DNA from 2 places in the Micromonospora inositola genome. Region 1 is predicted to be linked to the other one. Evidence: riboswitches for the same ligand, from Rfam matches in the RefSeq annotation. Region 1 holds a riboswitch; the other holds the start of a gene.

Region 1 (4,501 bases):
CCGCTCCGCGGAATGGTCGGGCCGGGTCCGGGTAACCGCGCGGCCGACGGAAGGAGGGGGACGGCCGCGGGTGGGAACCACCGAGATCAGGGTGCACGGGGTCGCCGATCGCGGCCCCGAGGCGATGCTGGATCGGCCGATCGTGAGCCGGGTGGCCGGCGACCGGGACGCCGGCTTCTACCAGGTACGCCCCGGTTTCGGGGACCCGCACGGCGCCGGAGGCGCCACGTTGGAGGCGTACAGCTGGAGCCGGCTCGCCGGCGGAACCGCGACCCGGACCTTCTCGCTGGTCCTGCTCCTGCCCTTCATGCTCGCCAACATCGCCATCTGGATGCTGCCGCCCGGCCGCCGCACCGGCCTGGTCGGCAAGGCGCTGTGCCGACTGCTCGCCGCGACCCTCACCGCGATGTACGTGCCGCCGAAGATCGGCGGGCACCAGTTCGCGCCAGACACCGACTTCGACCGGGCGGTCGAGGAGCTGGTGCGGCGACTGCACCCGGCCGGCAACGTCGACGGCGGGCTCAGAGAGTGAGCTGCCAGTCCGTCCAGGCGTCGACCGGGCGGAACCCGAGCTGCTCGTTGATCGTGATCATGTGTCGGTTCTCGGCGGCGTTCCAGGTGTCGATCACCCGCAGCGCCGGCTCGTGGCCGAGCACCCAGCGCAGGTTCTCCACCTTGGTGAGCAGGCCGAGCCGGTGCCCCCGGTGCGCCGGGTCGACGATGGTGATCTGCTGGAACGCGTGCCAGTCGGCGCTCGGACCCAGGTCGATCAGGGTCCAGGCGACCACCCGGCCGGTCGCGGCGTGCACGGCCGCATGGTGGTAGCGCCGGCGGCCCCGGGCGTCCAGCGCCCGTTCGGTGCCCCGCAACCGAGCGACGTCCACCTGCTCCGGCTCCCATTCCAGTTCGCCCAGCGGCGCGTCGGTCATCAGCCGGCCGTCGAGGTAGGCCACGTCGGCGGCGTACTCCTCGGGGGTGTCGCCCTGCCAGCGGACGGTGCGGTAGCCGGTGGCGTGCGCCCGGGCGTCGGCGGCCAGGGCGTCGAGCGCGGCGTGGTCGAGCCGGCCGGTCGCCAGCCGGCGGCGCACCTCGGCGAGCACCGGGCGGGCGCCCATCGTGGCGGCGAAGGCGCCGCCGGCCTCCGGTCGGGCGACGCCCCCGGGCAGCGCCGAGACCGCCATCCCCATCACCCGCTTGCGGCCGTGCTCACCCAGCAGCCGCAGGCAGTGCTCGTGCAGGGCCCGGCCGACGCCCCGCCGCCGGTACGCCGGATGCACGACCAGGTCGGCGGTCGAGTTGTCGGTGTTGTCGAGTTGCGGCAGGTCCAGCACCAGGTAGCCGGCCGGCACACCGTCGAGCCGGGCCAGCGCCCAGCGCGGCGCGTTGCCCGGCATCGGATGTCGGATCGCGGCGTCGAAGCGCTGCCGGCAGAACGGCGGGAAGTCCGGCAGGTCCGCCTCGTTGGCCGCCGCCCCGATCCGGTACGCCTCGTCGATCGCGGCCTGGTCGGCGGCGTCGAACGGCGCGATCGTGATGCCCATGCCTGCGAGGGTGCGCCGGAAAGGGCGATCGGGGCCAGCGAATTACGCTGGCCCCGATCGCGACGTTGGTCGGGAGGGACGATCGCACAACGCCGCTGGCGCTGGGTCGAAAGAACAAAGTCTCCGGCGAAACGCCCTCCCGCACGGAGCATCTTGCGCCGTCCCAATCCTGCCGTCAAGTCCTTAGCGGCGGGTTTCCTACACTCACAGCGAAAAGCCAGTTACCCGGCGGATCCGCCCGATCCCCCGTCCGGGCGATCCGCCCGTCCCCCGCCCGGCCACGACGGCCGGACGGGTGGGGTGGGGGTCAGGCGAGGAGACCGGCGTCGCGGGCGGCGCGGAGGGAGGGCTTGATGCGGTGGGTGGGGCCGACCTCGGCGGCGACGGCGTCGATGGTCTTCAGGCCCTCGCCGGTGTTGAAGACGACCGTCTCCGCCGTGGGGTCGAGCCGGCCGGACTCGACCAGCTTGCGCAGCACCGCGACGGTCACCCCGCCGGCGGTCTCGGCGAAGACGCCGGTGGTCCGGGCGAGCAGCCGGATGCCGGCGCGGATCTCGTCGTCGTCGGCGTACTCCATCCAGCCGCCGGTGCGCCGGACGGCCTCCAGGGCGTAGAGGCCGGCGGCCGGATCGCCGATGTTCAGCGACTTGGCGATGCCGGTCGGCTTGACCGGGGTGATGGCGTCGCTGTCGGCGTGCAGCGCGGTGGCGATCGGGTTGCAGCCGGCCGACTGGGCGCCGAAGACCTTCCAGCCGCCGGCCGGCGCCTCGACCAGGCCGATCTCGACCAGCTCGGAGAACGCCTTGTCGATCTTGGTGAGGAGTTCGCCGCTGGCCATCGGGATCACCACCTGGGCGGGGATTCGCCAGCCGAGCTGCTCGACCACCTCGTACCCGAGGGTCTTCGACCCCTCCGCGTAGTACGGCCGGACGTTGACGTTGACGAACGCGGTGTCCTCGAACTCGTCGGTCTCCACCAGCTCCCCGCAGAGCCGGTTCACGTCGTCGTACGAGCCGTCGACGGCGACCAGCTCGCCGCCGTAGACGGCGGTGGTCACCACCTTGCCCTGCTCCAGGTCGCTGGGGATGAAGACCACCGACGGCGCCCCGGCCCGGGCGGCGTGCGCGGCCACCGAGTTGGCCAGGTTGCCGGTGGAGGCGCAGGCGAACCGGGTGAAGCCGAGCGCCCGGGCGACGGTCAGCGCCACCGACACCACCCGGTCCTTGAACGAGTGGGTGGGGTTGGCGCTGTCGTCCTTGACCCAGAGCGGGGCGGTGACGCCCAGCTCCGCGGCGAGGTGCGGGGCGGCGACCAGCGGGGTGAGCCCCGGGTCCACGGTCACCCGGGTGGCCGGGTCCTGGCCGGCGGGGAGCAGGGCAGCGTACCGCCAGAGGTTCTTCGGGCCGGCCTCGATCTGCTCGCGGGTGACGGCGGCGAGCGCGGCGGCGTCGTAGTCGACCTCCAGCGGGCCGAAACACTCGTAGCAGGCGTGCTGGGCGGCCAGCGGGTAGCGCGCGGAACAGGCGCGACAGACCAGGGCGCGGGCCGGGCTGAGGGTGGTGTCGATGCCGGAAGCGGCGGGAAGCGTCGACGTCATGTCGAGGAGTTCCTCTCATCTTTCCCCGCATCGCACCCTGCGGCGGGGACGGAATTGGCACCTGCCCGCTTCTCGCTCGTCGTCGAGCGCGCGGGTGGTTGCCGGGGCGTCGTCGGGCCGTATCCCTCAGCCCCTCTGGATGAGGTATGCAGTTGTGCCGTCGAGTCTATGCGCGTGCGCCGCGCCTGCCGAGCCTGCTTCCCACGCTGTGAGCCACCCCCGCTCACCAGCGCCAAGATCCGCACGACTTCCGGGAAGTGGGGCTCCTCCGCCGCCGGAGGCCCCCACTTCCCCGAACTCGAAGCTCTGCTTACCTCAGCGCGCCACCACGGCGATCGGCTCGACGACGGCCGGCCGGTCGGTGACCGCCACGGGGGCAGGCACGGTGGCGGCGCGGGAGCGGGTGGCCAGGTTGGCGGCGACCAGGGCGGCGATGGTCAGGGTCGCGCCGACCAGTTCCACCGCGCCGGGCCGGTAGCCCCGGGCGGTCTGCACCACGAAGGTGGTCACCGGGACCAGGTTCATGAACAGGGCGGCGTCGGCCGCGCCGAGCCGCTGCACCCCGGTGTTCCAGGCGAGTACCGCGAGGACAGCGGCGACGAGCACGGCGTACGCCAGCTGCGGGGCGACCGCGACGAGGTCGGCGGCGGCCGGCAGGTGCTGCCAGCCGGCGAGGTCGGCGGCGAGGCTGGCGGCGAGCATCGCGGCGGTCCCGGCGACCGCGGTGAGCGTGGTGTAGCGCAGCGGGGACCAGCCGGTGAACCGGCTCGCGCCGTGGGTGTAGACGGCCCAGCCGAGCACCGCGCCGATCATCAGCAGTCCGCCGACGCCGAACTGGCCCAGCCCGTCGAGCCGGCCGCGGGTGATCACCAGACCGACGCCGACGAGGGCGAGCAGCGAGAACCCGAGCAGCACCGGGCGGGGGCGTACGCCGTCCCGGACCCAGCGGACCAGCTGGGTGACCAGCGGGGTGGTGGCGACGAAGAGGGCGATCTGCTGCGGGGCGGCGTGCCCGAGCGCCAGGTTGGTCAGCACGTTGAACCCGGCGAAGCCGAGCACGCCGAGCGCCACCACCTCGACCGCCCGGCCGCCGGAGCGCAGGGCGGCCAGGCCCTCCCGGGCCAGCAGCAGGGCGAGCAGGACGGCGGTCGCGAGGACGTACCGGGCGGTGGTGAGGTTCAGCGCGTCGACCCGGGCGAGGGCGCTGGCCAGGACCGGGAACATGACACCCCAGCTGAGCACCGCGAAGAGCGGGAGGAAGGCGGCGTGACGAGAGCGCATCGCAGCTCCTATGTTCGAATATCGTCGAACCAACGGCACCGACTTTAGGAGCTTGTTCGACGAATGTCGAACAACGGTTACA
Region 2 (4,501 bases), 2.0 Mb from region 1:
GGAGCCGGACCACGGGCCCCGGACGGTCCGTGGCGGGACCGAGGGCCACACCGGCCGTCCGCCCGTTCACCATCCGTCCCCCACGCGTCGCCCCGCCCGCGACCACCCCGGACCGCGAACCGTCGCCCGGCATCCCCGTTCCGCGGCCGTTGACACCTGTTGTCGGTGGACGCGGGACGGCGGGCGGACCGGGGGCCGGCGACATCGCGCGGCACGGAGAGGTGAGTTCGGGGGCGGGCCGGGTAACCGCGCTGCCGCAACTGTCAGGCGGACGGGCGGAGGGCTCGGGCAGCATGGGCGAGAACAACGGCACCGTGGTCATCGGGGCGGGACCGGCGGGACTGACCGCGGCGTACGAGCTGCTCCGGCACGGCGAGCCGGTCCGGGTCTTCGAGGCCGACGACGTGGTCGGCGGGATCAGCCGCACCGTGGAGCGGGACGGCTGGCGCTTCGACATCGGCGGGCACCGGTTCTTCACCAAGGTCTCCCGGGTGGAGGCGTTCTGGCACGAGATCCTGCCCGACGAGGACTTCCTGCTCCGGCCGAGGATGAGCCGGATCTACTACCGGGGCGCGCTCTACGACTACCCGCTCAGCGCCGGCAACGCGCTGCGCAACCTGGGCGTCGTCGAGGCGTTGCGCTGCGTCGGCTCGTACGGGCGGGCGCGGCTGCGGCCGCCGAAGGACCAGTCGCACTTCGAGGGCTGGGTGTCGGCCCGGTTCGGCTGGCGGCTCTACTCGATCTTCTTCAAGACGTACACGGAGAAGGTCTGGGGGATGCCGGCCGACCGGTTGCAGGCCGACTGGGCCGCGCAGCGGATCAAGAATCTGTCGCTGTCCAAGGCGATGGTCAACGCCCTCCTGCCGCGCCGCAACCGCAAGGACGTGGCGAGCCTGATCGAGGAGTTCCAGTACCCCAAGCACGGCCCCGGGATGATGTGGGAGCGCTGCACCGAGCAGGTGGAGAAGAGGGGCGGCTCGGTGCGTACCGGCAGTTGGGTGACGGCCGTGCACCGCGACCCGGCGGCCCGCCGGGCCACCGGCGTGACCGTGGCCGACGCGGACGGGGAACGGACCGAGCCGGCCGACCACGTGATCTCGTCCATGCCGATCTCCGCGCTGGTCCACGCGCTGCGGCCGGCCGCCCCGCCCGAGGTGCGCGCCGCCGCCGACGACCTGCGCTACCGGGACTTTCTGACCGTCGCGCTGGTCGTGCCCGAGGAGTTCTCGTTCCCGGACAACTGGATCTACGTGCACGACCCGGCGGCGAAGGTGGGGCGGATCCAGAACTTCGGCTCCTGGTCGCCGTACCTGGTGAAGGACGGACGCACCTGCCTCGGGCTGGAGTACTTCGTGTTCGAGGACGACGAGATGTGGCGTACGCCGGACGCGGACCTGGTCGCGCTCGCCACCGGGGAACTGGAGCGGCTCGGCCTGGTCCGGCCGGGTTGTGTGGAGGCCGGTCACGTCGTGCGGATGCCGAAGGCGTACCCGGTGTACGACGAGCGGTACCAGCGCAATGTGGACGTGATCCGGGACTGGCTGGCCCGCGAGGTGCCGAACGTGCACCCGGTCGGGCGCAACGGCATGCACCGGTACAACAACCAGGACCACTCGATGCTGACGGCGATGCTGACCGCCGAGAACATCGCCCACGACGCCGGTCACGACGTCTGGACCGTCAACGTGGAGCAGGACTATCACGAGGAGAAAGCCTCCTCCGCCGACCGCCGGCGCGGTGACGGCCGGCACGGCACCGGCCGCGACGCGCCGATCGTGCCCGCCCGGCCCGCGCTGCGTCGCCGCGTGACCGAGGTCCACGAGGCCGCCTCGGCCCCGGTACGCCGGCCCTGATCCCGGGCGGTAACGCACGGGACGTGAGGGTGGTCATAACGGCTGGACGAGCCGGGCGGCGCTGCTGCTAGCCTTCTCGGCAGGTCATGAGCGCCAGCGTCAAGCCCCGGCTCGCTGGCCGGCAACCCTCCTCCGCGGTGGGGTGCCCCGGGTGAAGACCAGGCACCGGCAGCACGCCGGTGCAAGCGTGGCCTGGTACCCAGGTCATTACCGACCCGAGGGAACCATGTCTGCTCACTTTCGCGCCCCGCTCGCCGACGACGTCGCGTACCCGGCCGGCTTCGCGCTGGTCAAGCGGCGGCACGTCGACCTGATGCGGGTGTGTAGCGACGGCTGTCGTCGCCCAGACGCGCGCTGAGCGCCACACCCCCTTTTCTCGAACCACCCACTCCGGCTCGCCCGCCCCGGGCGTGCCGTCGGCGGCGTGCGCCCACGTCGCCATCCGACCCGGGAGACACCTGTGCGATTCCTTCCTGCCCTGACCCGCGTCGCCGCGCTCGGCGCCGCCGCCGTCCTCGCCGCGACCGCGCTCACCGCCTGCGGCGACGACGCCTCCACCAGCGAGGCCGCCAACCCGTACGGCCTGCTCCAGCCCGGGGTGCTGCGGGCCGGCACGCTCACCGACGCCCCGCCGAACGTCTACCTGAAGGACGGTAAGTTCACCGGCTTCGACAACGACCTGCTGACCGCGGTGGCCGCCAAGGCGGGCCTGAAGGTGGAGTTCGTCGGCACCGACTTCTCGGCGCTGCTGTCGCAGGTCAACAACCGCAAGTTCGACGTGGGCAGTTCGTCCATCACGATCACCGAGGCGCGGAAGAAGACCGTCGACTTCGGCAACGGCTACGACTTCGGCTACTTCGGACTGGACGTGCCGACCGGCTCGCCGATCACCAGCTTCGACCAGCTCGCCGGCAAGCGGGTGGTGGTCGTGCAGGGCACCGTGCAGGACGACTACGCCACCGGCAAGAACCTCAACCCGGTGCGGGTGCCCGACTACAACGGCGCGATCAACCAGCTCAAGGCGGGCACCGCCGACGCCTGGATCGCCCCCGCCGAGATCGGCGAGAAGTCGGCCGCGGACAGCAACGGCAAGATCAAGGTGGCGGCCAAGCAGCTCAGCCCGGCCCCGACCGCGTACGCGGTGGCGAAGGCGAACGACAAGCTGCGCGAGGCGCTGAACAACGGCTTGGACGAGGTCATCGCCGACGGCACCTGGACGAAGCTGCAGGCCCAGTACTACCCGGGCCGGCCGATCCCGGCCGACTTCAAGCCGGGCAGCGGCACCGTCGCCGTCCCGGGCGCGGCGGCGCCGTCGGCGTCGACGGCTTCCTGACGTACGCGAACACGACCGAGCGGGGCGGTAGGAGATTCCGATGGATCCGTTGAGCACCCTGTGGGAGACCTTCTTCGACTGGGACTCCATGCGCCAGGCGCTACCCGACATGCTCACCGTCGGGTTGCCCAACACGCTGATCCTTGCGGTCTCCGCCGCCCTGCTCGGCTCGGTGCTGGGCATCCTGCTGGCGATCGCCGGCATCTCCCGTACCCGCTGGCTGCGCTGGCCGGCCCGGGTCTACACGGACATCTTCCGCGGCCTGCCCGCCGCCGCGACCATCCTGCTCATCGGCGTCGGCCTGGCGCCGCTGGGCATGGAGGTCTGGGGGCCGAACCCGTACCCGCTGGGGATCCTGGCGCTGTCGCTGATCGCCGCCGCGTACATCGGTGAGATCTTCCGGGCCGGCATCCAGAGCGTCGAGGCGGCGCAGCTGGAGGGGGCCCGCGCGCTCGGCTTCTCCTGGGGCGAGGCGATGCGGCTGGTGATCGTCCCGCAGGGCATCCGGCGGGTGCTGCCGGCCTGGGTGAACCAGCTGATCGCCCTGATCAAGGACTCCAGCCTGGTCTACTTCCTCGGCCTGCTGGCCAGCCAGCGGGAACTGTTCCGGATCGGGCAGGACTACGCGGCGAACACCGGCAACCAGTCCGCCCTGCTGCTGGCCGGCCTGTTCTACCTGGCGTTGACCGTGCCGCTGACCCACGCGGTCAACTGGATCGACCGGCGGCTGCGCCAGGGCCGGGCGGTCACCGTCGACCCCGACAACGACGGCGGGCTGGCCGTGGCTGGCCAGGTCGCCCTGCCCCCGCAGACCGCCGCGCCGAAGCGTGAGGACCAGCGATGACCGCCACCAGCACCGTCACCACCACCTCGGTCAGCCTCGCCGTCCGCGACGTGCACCTCGCCTTCGGCGCGAACAAGGTGCTGCGCGGCGCGCACCTGGACGTGGCCCGGGGCGGCACGGCCTGCGTGATCGGCCCGTCCGGCTCCGGCAAGTCCACCCTGCTGCGCACCATCAACCGGCTCATCGAGCCGGACTCGGGCGACGTGCTGCTGGACGGCCGCAGCGTGCTGCGCCACGACCCGGACGCGCTGCGGCAGCGGGTCGGCATGGTGTTCCAGCAGTTCAACCTCTTCCCGCACATGACGGTGCTGCGCAACATCACCCTCGCCCTGCGGAAGATCAAGAAGCTCTCCGAGGACGAGGCCGCGCAGGTGGCCCGGGCCCAGCTCGACCTGGTCGGGCTGGCCGCCAAGGCCGACTCCCGGCCGGCGCACCTCTCCGGCGGTCAGCAGCAGCGGGTGGCGATCGCCC

What was found. A riboswitch is a leader RNA that binds a small molecule or an ion and turns the genes downstream of it on or off. The one in region 1 is predicted to bind S-adenosylmethionine.
Region 2: it holds a riboswitch for S-adenosylmethionine, as region 1 does, so the genes downstream of both, GA0070613_RS20770 (ABC transporter substrate-binding protein) here and thrC (threonine synthase) in region 1, are expected to answer to the same signal.

The regions. Positions count from the first base shown of each region.
Region 1 is NZ_LT607754.1:2,369,186-2,373,686, reverse strand. It holds gene GA0070613_RS11355 (hypothetical protein) at 71-532, shown strand; gene GA0070613_RS11350 (GNAT family N-acetyltransferase) at 522-1,541, opposite strand; gene thrC (threonine synthase) at 1,849-3,138, opposite strand; SAM riboswitch class I at 3,151-3,284, opposite strand; gene GA0070613_RS11340 (DMT family transporter) at 3,454-4,419, opposite strand.
Region 2 is NZ_LT607754.1:4,362,796-4,367,296, reverse strand. It holds gene GA0070613_RS20780 (hypothetical protein) at 1-13, opposite strand, end outside; gene GA0070613_RS20775 (NAD(P)/FAD-dependent oxidoreductase) at 294-1,853, shown strand; SAM riboswitch class IV at 1,936-2,047, shown strand; gene GA0070613_RS20770 (ABC transporter substrate-binding protein) at 2,314-3,186, shown strand; gene GA0070613_RS20765 (amino acid ABC transporter permease) at 3,227-4,030, shown strand; gene GA0070613_RS20760 (amino acid ABC transporter ATP-binding protein) at 4,027-4,501, shown strand, end outside.